2 regions of the Paenirhizobium cremeum genome follow, and region 2 is predicted to be linked to the other one. Evidence: riboswitches for the same ligand, from Rfam matches in the RefSeq annotation. Region 2 holds a riboswitch; the other holds the start of a gene.

Region 1 (4,191 bases), 970 kb from region 2:
ATGGCGTTGAAGTTGCGGGCGTTGAGGAAGATGTAGAGGCCGCATCCGAAAAGGGCCGCCAGCGGGTAGGGCAGGTGCGACCACTGGGCAAGGCCCAGCCCGCCCAGCATCCAGAAGACCACGGTATGGGTGGCGCGGGGATCGCCGAGCAGGATCGCGAGGCTTCCGAGCGAGGAGATCACGAAGGAGATCGCCACGCCGGAAAGGATCAGCCGGCCCGCATCGGCGGAATGCGTGAAGCGCGCCGTGGCGATCACCAGCGCCGTGCTGCCGAGAGCCCCCGCGAAAGCGAAGAGCGGCACCGTCACCGCCCCGAGGATCATGCCGGTATGCAGCATGGCGACGATGGCGCCGAGGGCCGCCCCTGAGGATATGCCGAGCAGATGCGGATCGGCGAGCGTATTGCGCGTCACCGATTGCAGCGCGGCGCCGACGAGCGCCAGGCTCGCGCCGATCGTCGCGCCGAGGATGACCCGCGGCGCCCTGACTTCCCAGACGATGTTGTCGCGGCCCGCCGACCAGCTTGCCTCTATTCCCTCGATCCCGAGATGGCTGGCGACGACCTTCCAGACGACATCGAGCGGAATGCCCGTGGAGCCGACGCTGACGCCGAACAGCATGGTGCCGCCAAGGGCGAGCGCCAGGCCGGCGATCAGCAGCGGCATGGCGTGGATCAGTGCGTGGCGCGGACCGCGGACGAAATTCCGATGACTCATCAGTTGCTCTTCGGATGGAAGGCGGTGGCAAGCGCCTTCACCGCCTCGATATTGCGCGGGCCGGGCGTGGCCTGGGCATAGGGCAGGATCACGAAACGGTTGTTCTTCACCGCCGGAATATCCTTGAAGGCTGGGTTCCGGCGCATGAAATCGATCTTCTCCGCTGCGCTGACCGCGCCGTAATCGACAATCAGCACGATATCGGGATTGCGCTCGATGACCGGCTCCCAGCCGACCTCCGTCCAGCTCGTTTCGACATCCTCCATGATGTTCCTGCCGCCGGCCGCCTCGATGAGCGCCGTCGGCATGGCGAAGCGGCCGGCGGTGAACGGCTTTTCCTCGCCGGAATCGTAGACGAACACCTTCGGCGCCTCGCCCGCGCCGGCGACGGTCGCCGTCGCCGCCGCAATCTCCCGCTTGTAGCCGTCGACCAGCGCGGCCGCCTTTTCCTCGACGCCGAAGATGCGCCCGATGTTGAGGATGTCGTTGTACATGTCGTCCATGGACGACTTGTCCTTCTTCATGATGTGGATGCAGCTTTCGGTCAGTTCATAGACCTTGATGCCGAGGGGTAAGAGCGTGTCCGGGGTGAGCTCTCCCCCGACCTTGAGGCCGTAGTTCCAGCCGGCGAAGAGGAAGTCGGCGTCGGCTGCGAGCAGCACTTCCTTGGTCGGCCGCTGCGGCGCCAGTTCCGGCAGGCTGCCGAGGCGCTCCTTCAGCGCGGCGTCCATCTTGTACCATCCGGAAATGCCGGAATAGCCCGCCATGTTGCCGGTGAGGCCGAGCGCCAGCATCATCTCCGTCAGGTTGATGTCCTGCGAGACCGCGCGCTTCGGCGCCGCCTCGAAGGTGACGTCGCGATTGCAGCTTTTGACCGTGACGGGAAAGCCGGATGCTGCCGCCATGGAGGCGGCAAGGCTGAAGGTGGCGGCAAGAAGAAGGGCTAGGCGCATCAGATACTCCCCTGAACATGCGTTTCGAGATGAAAGGAAAAGCGGGGACGGCCGGTCGCCGGATTGCGGTCGATCACGGTTTCCACGGAAAAGGTTTCGCGAATGGCATCGGGCGTCAGGACGCCGGCGGCGGGACCGCAGTCGACCTGTCGTCCGTCGCGCAGCACCAGAACCCGGTCGGCATGGGCCGAGGCGAGGGCGAGGTCATGCAGCGATACGATGACGGTCGTCGGAAGCGCCGACAGCAGGGCGAGCACCTCGAGCTGGTGGCGAATGTCGAGATGATTGGTCGGCTCGTCGAGGATCAAAAGGTCCGGCTTCTGCACCAGCGCCTTGGCGATCAGCACGCGCTGCTTTTCCCCGCCGGACAGCGAGGTGAAGGACCGGTGCGCCAGATCGGCAAGGTTCAGGAGGTCGAGCGCCGCGCCGATGGCGAGACGGGTCTCCCTGCGGTCAGCTTTTCCGGCATGGGGCGCAAGGCCGAGTTCGACCACCTCGGCGACCGTCAGCCCGAAATCGCCGGCCGGCTCCTGCAGGACCGTCGCCACGCGCCGGGCGACATTGCGAAGCGGCATCCGCCAGATATCCGCGCCGTCCAGCGAGATACGCCCCGCAAGCGGCCGATGAAAGCGGTAGAGGCAGCGCAGCAGGCTGGACTTGCCCGCGCCATTCGGGCCGACGATGGCGAGCATTTCGCCGGCGGAAACGGAAAAGCCGATATCCCGGACGATCGGCGCACGCCGCGAGGGCCCCCACGCGAGATCCTCCACGAGGAGCGCGGCGGGACTAGCTCCGTGAAGATAGGGTGAAAGCTCCATCGCAAGCCTCCGCGAACGCACGGGGGCTCAAGCGAGAATCAGTCGGGCAAAGATCGGAAGAGAAATCTACAATCGCCATCGTCATTCCCCCAGGCACACCCCGGCCAGGTTTCGTTGATCGTCGACGGCAGGTCTCCTGACTCACGGGTCAAAGCGCCTTCGCACCTTCCCAGCCTTTCGGGCCAGTGGCGCATGTTGCGAAGGAACTCGCCGTTCACAGTTGCGGGGGCAGCCACGGATTTGCGCCCTGATGGGTACGTCGCACCGTGTTCCCTTTTAATCCCCTGAAAGCGTATGCCGTTGGGGGAACCTTCAACGACCGGCATGTAACTTTGTAACGGCCATGAAGTCAACTGCCGATATCAGGTTTGTAAGGCTTCGGGCGCGAAGGGGCCTCCTTCCGCCAAAAGCACAAGCGACAAACAACGTCCAATCGCCGATCCCCTCCCGTGTCGGGAGGGGCATCCCTGATGTGGTCCTCGGGTGCTTCCTTGATCGGGCGGGGATATCGCAGCGGATTTCAGGCGGTGCGGCCGGTGGATGCGCCGTTTCGCTCGAGGCGCTGTGCGATCAGGTGGTCGAGGGAAAAGAGGCCCGGCCCGCGGGCGATGACCACGAGCAGGCAGGCGGCCCAGGTGCCGTGGGTCGGCCAGGCGTCCGGATAGACGAAGATTTCGATCACCAGCGTCATGCCGAGCAGCGCCAGGGCGGAGAGACGGCTGGCAAGTCCCAAGACCAGCAGGACCGGAAAGAGATGTTCGGCAAACGCGGCCATGTGGGCGGCAAGCCATGGGCTGAGCAGCGGCAGCCTGTATTCGTTCTCGAACAGATAGATCGCATTTTCCGAGACGCGCCAGCCGTCGAGCTTTGTCTGGCCCGACTGCCAGAAGACGCCGGCAATCGAAAGCCGTGCGACCAGGGCGATGAAGCCGTTCGGAATGCGTTCGAGCATTGCTATGCCGGAGAGCGCTCTGTGCAGGAGCGGCTGGCCCTGCGCCGGGGCCATGGTCATCGGATGTGGCATGGGTTTTCCTCCCTGATCGTGATGTCGATGAATGCGCCGCTGGCCAGGAGTGTGGCGAGAGCGGCCGCAAGGTTGAAGGCGTCCGTCTCCCGGACGGCGAGGTCGGCGGCTTCCGCCAGCGAAAGGCCCCGGACGAGCGCGTCGAAGAAGGCGGCGGCGCCGGGCGGCAGACGATGAACTTCGACGGTCATCGCCGGACGCGCGATGAGGGCGTCCTCGCCCGCCCAGTCGTCGACCGGCGCAAGCTCCGCCTCGCCGGCATTCATCGCCCAGATGGTGACGGCGGGATGGGCGAAGCGCAGGACGGCGAGGGACGGATGCGGCGTGAAGGTGAGATCCGCCAGCCGTTCGGCAGGCACCTGCGCCAGCGTTTCCGCCGCCAGCGGCACGGCATCGGCTGCATGATAGGCGTGCCCGCGGGCGATCTCCAGCCGGATGACGTCGGGCAGGTAGGGCAGGCCCGCCGCCGGCGCGAAGGTCGAGACGAAATCGGCGAAGCCATCGCCATAGTGCATGAGCAGCGGAGAGCGAGGCGGATGCGCGGCGATATATGCCGCGGCCATGGCGGCGAAGAAATCGGGTCCGACGATTGCCTCGCTCGCTGGAAAACGCGACGCAAGCGCCGCAGTGAGCCCGGCGCGCACATTGTTGCGATAGATGGAAAAGCGCCGTTCCGGCCG
Region 2 (4,191 bases):
AGGACTGGACGGACGAGCATTGGGGCGTGGACGCCGAGGCGCAGGTTCGACGCGCCAAACGCTTCGAGGAAATGGTTGCCGCAACCGCCTTGTTTGCGGCCCTGCGGCTCGCGAATTAACCGCTCGCTAACCATAAAAGTGAAATCCTGCCGCTGACAGGGAATCATCGGCCGGGACGTTTCACATGCTTGCACGGATCTTCAGGTTCAGCTTTGCGCTGCTGCTTCTGGCGGCGCTTGCATCCTGCAGCATTTTCCAGGGGCGGCCGATCACAAGGCCGCTCGTCTACTATGTGCGCGAGGTGACCGTCATGGCGGATGCCGGCGTGCCACTGGGTGTCATCAGAGGGGTTGACCGCCGCGTGTCAGCGGCTATCGCGGCGACGCGTCCGCCGGCCGGCGCCCAGCGTGTGGCGATCCTGGTGCGGATCGAGGAGGTCGGGACGGGCTTCGGCGCCCGTCGTGGCATTCCCAATGCCCGCTTCACGGCGACGGCCGTTTCGCTGGAGACCGGCGAGCCCGTCGCGGAGGGCACGTTCAATGTCAACGGTTCGACCGATGCGCCCGGCATGGCGGAGGAAAGCCTTGCCGAAGAAATTTCCGCCCGTGTCCGTTTTGCCTTCTCGCTGGTCAATCCCTCGCTGCGCAAGCTTGTGCGCCCACCGCGCACGATGATGACAAGGCTCGTCAGCGATCCGCCTGAAGCTGTCGTGCCGGCGATGCCGGAGCCTCCGGCCGCTCCTCCGACCGCGACGCCCGGCAAGTCTTATCCCGAAGACGGTGCCAGCGGCACGGTGACGCTCGGCAAGGGTTCGGCCCGGCCCTGACGGGCCGGCGCCCTTCCGGCACCCGATTGCCCGCGCCGGGCTGGCGCCGACCGCGATTGACTTTGCCCGGAACCGGGCCTAATCAAATTGATTACGGATGGTTTTCATGTCCGCCTGCAGGCGGATTGAAAAGCAAAAGGGAATGCGACAACGGTGACCCAGACCGGGACCGTCCATCGCAGCCGACCCCGCGACTGTAGAGCGGCGAGGGTATTCCGTCCGGTGCCATTTTTCGCTGGATGACGGTCGCATGGTGCGGCCGGTCCGGAAGAAAGGGGAGCCGGAAAAGCCACTGAGGGGCTGCGCGATCAGCCAGGGCGGACGCCTCTATTATCTACGAATCGTCCCCTTTCGCACAGCATCGATCCCTCGGGAAGGTGAGGAATATCCGCTGGCGCAACGAGCGCCACGACCCGCGAGCCAGGAGACCTGCCAACCGTGCCGGGCATTGGCCCAACCTTCACAGGGGAGGATACCCCTTGTTGCCAGCACGGAGGTTGTCGTGGCGACGTCATCCAGAAGCGGGGTCTCCAGATCCCGCGCATTGGCGCATTGCATATTGCTCCCGGGGTGCGCGCCCTGGGATATGGTCGGTGCGTTGCGATTTCTTACCATTGGGGATGACGGCCGGCTCGAATGCCTGCCCATGGTTTCGTCCTGCGGCAGCGGCCTCAAGCGATGACGGTACGGGGATCATCTATCCTTGTGCTCGGCGGCGCACGCTCCGGTAAATCGCGCTTTGCCGAGGGGCTGGCCACGGGTTCGGGCCTCGGCCGGCATTATGTCGCGACGGGCCGCGCCTATGACGACGAGATGCGCGAGCGGATCGCCAAGCATCGCGCCGACCGGGGCGACGGCTGGACGACCCATGAGGAACCCGTCGATATCGTCGGCCTGCTGCGCCGGATCGACGGTTCGGATCGCGTCGTGCTGGTCGATTGCCTGACGCTCTGGGTCACCAATCTGATGATGGCGGAAGAGGATGTCGCGGCACGCTCATCGGAGCTTGCCGCCGCCGTTGCCGGCCTCTCCTGCCGCCTGATCCTCGTTTCCAACGAAGTCGGCCTCGGCATCGTGCCCGAGAACCGCATGGCGCGCGAGTTTCGCGATCATGCCGGCCGCCTTCACCAACTGGTCGCGCAATCGGCGACCGACGTCTATTTCGTCGCGGCCGGACTGCCGCTGAAAATGAAGGGTTGAACCATGCTGCAGCAAAAGATCCCTGCAACCGTCATCACCGGCTTTCTCGGCGCCGGCAAGACCACCATCATCCGCAACATGCTGATGAATGCAGGCGGCAAGAAGATCGCGTTGATTATCAACGAGTTCGGCGATCTCGGTGTCGATGGCGAGGTGCTGAAGGGCTGCGGCGCGGAAAATTGTACCGAGGACGATATCATCGAGCTCACCAATGGCTGCATCTGCTGCACGGTCGCCGACGACTTCGTGCCGACCATGCAAAAGCTTCTCGAGCGCGACGTGAAACCCGACCACATCGTCATCGAGACGTCCGGTCTTGCCCTGCCGCAGCCGCTGGTCGCCGCCTTCAACTGGCCGGACATCCGCACGCGGGTAACCGTCGACGGCGTGGTGACGGTGGTCGACAGCGCGGCGGTCGCCGCCGGCCGTTTCGCCGACGATCACGACCGCGTCGATGCCATGCGCGAGGCCGACGACAGCCTCGACCACGACAGCCCCATCGAGGAACTGTTCGAGGATCAGCTCACCTGCGCCGACCTGATCGTGCTCAACAAGACCGACCTTCTGGACGGCGAGGGCGTGGCCCGCGTGAGGGCGGAGGTGGCCGAGCGGATCGCGCGCAAGCCGACCCTGATCGAGGCGAAGAACGGCGATGTGCCGGCGCTCGTCCTGCTCGGTCTCGGCGTCGGCACCGAAGACGACATCGAGAACCGCAAGTCGCATCACGAACTGGAACATGAGGCGCTGCATGAAAGCGGCGAGGCCCACGACCATCATCACGACCACGACGAATTCGAAAGCTTCGTGATGAAGCTTCCGCCGATTGCCGATCCGGCCGGTTTCGTCGAGCGGCTGAAGGATGTGATCGCAACGCATGACGTGCTGCGCCTCAAGGGCTTCATCGACGTGCCCGGCAAACCGATGCGCCTCGTCATCCAGGCCGTTGGCTCGCGGGTGGACACCTATTTCGACCGTCCCTGGGCGGCCGGCGAGACGCGCGAGACGCGTTTGGTGGTCATCGGCCTGCACGAATGGGATTACGGCGCAGTGGCGGAGGCTGTCGAAAAGGCGGCTTCGTAAGGCCTTAGCCGCCGATGACGCTGCTCCCTTTAGGACAACACTGATGCACCTGCTGCTAGCCCAGAAAGGTTCGATCAGCGATGGCGAGGAGGCGATAGACCTCGGCCAGACGCCGGGCGATATCCTCTTCCTTTCCGCCGCCGATACCGAGCTTGCCGCGATTGCGACCGCTGTTGCGGGGCGGACGGGCGGTCCGAGCGTGCGGCTGGCCAGCCTGATGCAGCTCAAGCATCCGATGTCGGTCGATACCTATGTCGAGCGGACCGCGCGGCATGCGAAGCTGATCGTCATCCGGGCGCTCGGCGGCGCGAGCTATTTTCACTACGCGCTGGAGGCGCTCAATGCCTGCGTCCGTCGGTCGGGAGCGGTCATTGCCGTCCTCCCTGGCGATGACAAGCCGGATGAGGGGCTTTCCGCCTTCTCGACTGTCAAGGCGGAGGATCTCGACGCGCTCTGGTCCTATCTGGTGGAGGGGGGCGCGACGAATGCGTCCGCCTTTGTCGATTACGCCATGTCGCTCATCGGCTTTTGCGAGAGACCGCAGCCGGCTGCGCCTTTGCTGAAGGCCGGGATCTGGTGGCCGGGCAGAGGTGTGATCGGGGTCGAGGAATGGCGGGAGGCCGTCGGAGCTGACGCTTTCTCGGGTGGGATGTCTGCCGGCAGGCCAGAGGGGGGTACTGCAGCCGGGCGCGTGGCCAAGCCGATTGCCGCCATTTGTTTCTACCGCGCCCTCGTGCAGAGCGGCGAGACACGGCCGGTCGAGGCGATGATCGATGCGTTGCGCGCCGAGGGGCTGACGGCCTTGCCGGTGTTCGTCTCCAGCCTCAAGGATGCGGTTTCGGTCGAGACGCTCAGGCGTATCTTTGCCGAGGCTTCGCCCGATGTCGTATTGAACGCCACAGGCTTTGCGGTCTCTGCTCCGGGCAGCGAGCGTGCCTCCACCGTGCTGGACGAGACCGGCGCGGTGGTGCTGCAGACGCTGTTTTCCAGCTCGTCGCGCGAGGCGTGGGAGCAATCGTCGCAGGGGCTTTCGGCGCGCGATCTTGCCATGAGCGTGGCGCTGCCGGAGGTCGATGGCCGGGTGA

Evidence for each region. Region 2 has a riboswitch for cobalamin ahead of cobU (bifunctional adenosylcobinamide kinase/adenosylcobinamide-phosphate guanylyltransferase). Riboswitches for the same ligand answer to the same signal wherever they lie in the genome.
Region 1: another riboswitch for cobalamin. It lies ahead of ACLBKR_RS04145 (ABC transporter ATP-binding protein); the one in region 2 lies ahead of cobU (bifunctional adenosylcobinamide kinase/adenosylcobinamide-phosphate guanylyltransferase).

What each region holds. Positions count from the first base shown of each region.
Region 1 is NZ_CP180217.1:847,179-851,369, forward strand. Features, by position in the region: gene ACLBKR_RS04135 (FecCD family ABC transporter permease) at 1-716, opposite strand, end outside; gene ACLBKR_RS04140 (ABC transporter substrate-binding protein) at 716-1,669, opposite strand; gene ACLBKR_RS04145 (ABC transporter ATP-binding protein) at 1,669-2,487, opposite strand; cobalamin riboswitch at 2,596-2,816, opposite strand; gene ACLBKR_RS04150 (DoxX family protein) at 3,008-3,511, opposite strand; gene ACLBKR_RS04155 (DNA-binding domain-containing protein) at 3,496-4,191, opposite strand, start outside.
Region 2 is NZ_CP180217.1:1,816,306-1,820,496, reverse strand. Features, by position in the region: gene ACLBKR_RS09145 (ATP12 family chaperone protein) at 1-119, shown strand, start outside; gene ACLBKR_RS09140 (hypothetical protein) at 185-826, shown strand; cobalamin riboswitch at 908-1,278, shown strand; gene cobU (bifunctional adenosylcobinamide kinase/adenosylcobinamide-phosphate guanylyltransferase) at 1,505-2,026, shown strand; gene cobW (cobalamin biosynthesis protein CobW) at 2,030-3,106, shown strand; gene cobN (cobaltochelatase subunit CobN) at 3,150-4,191, shown strand, end outside.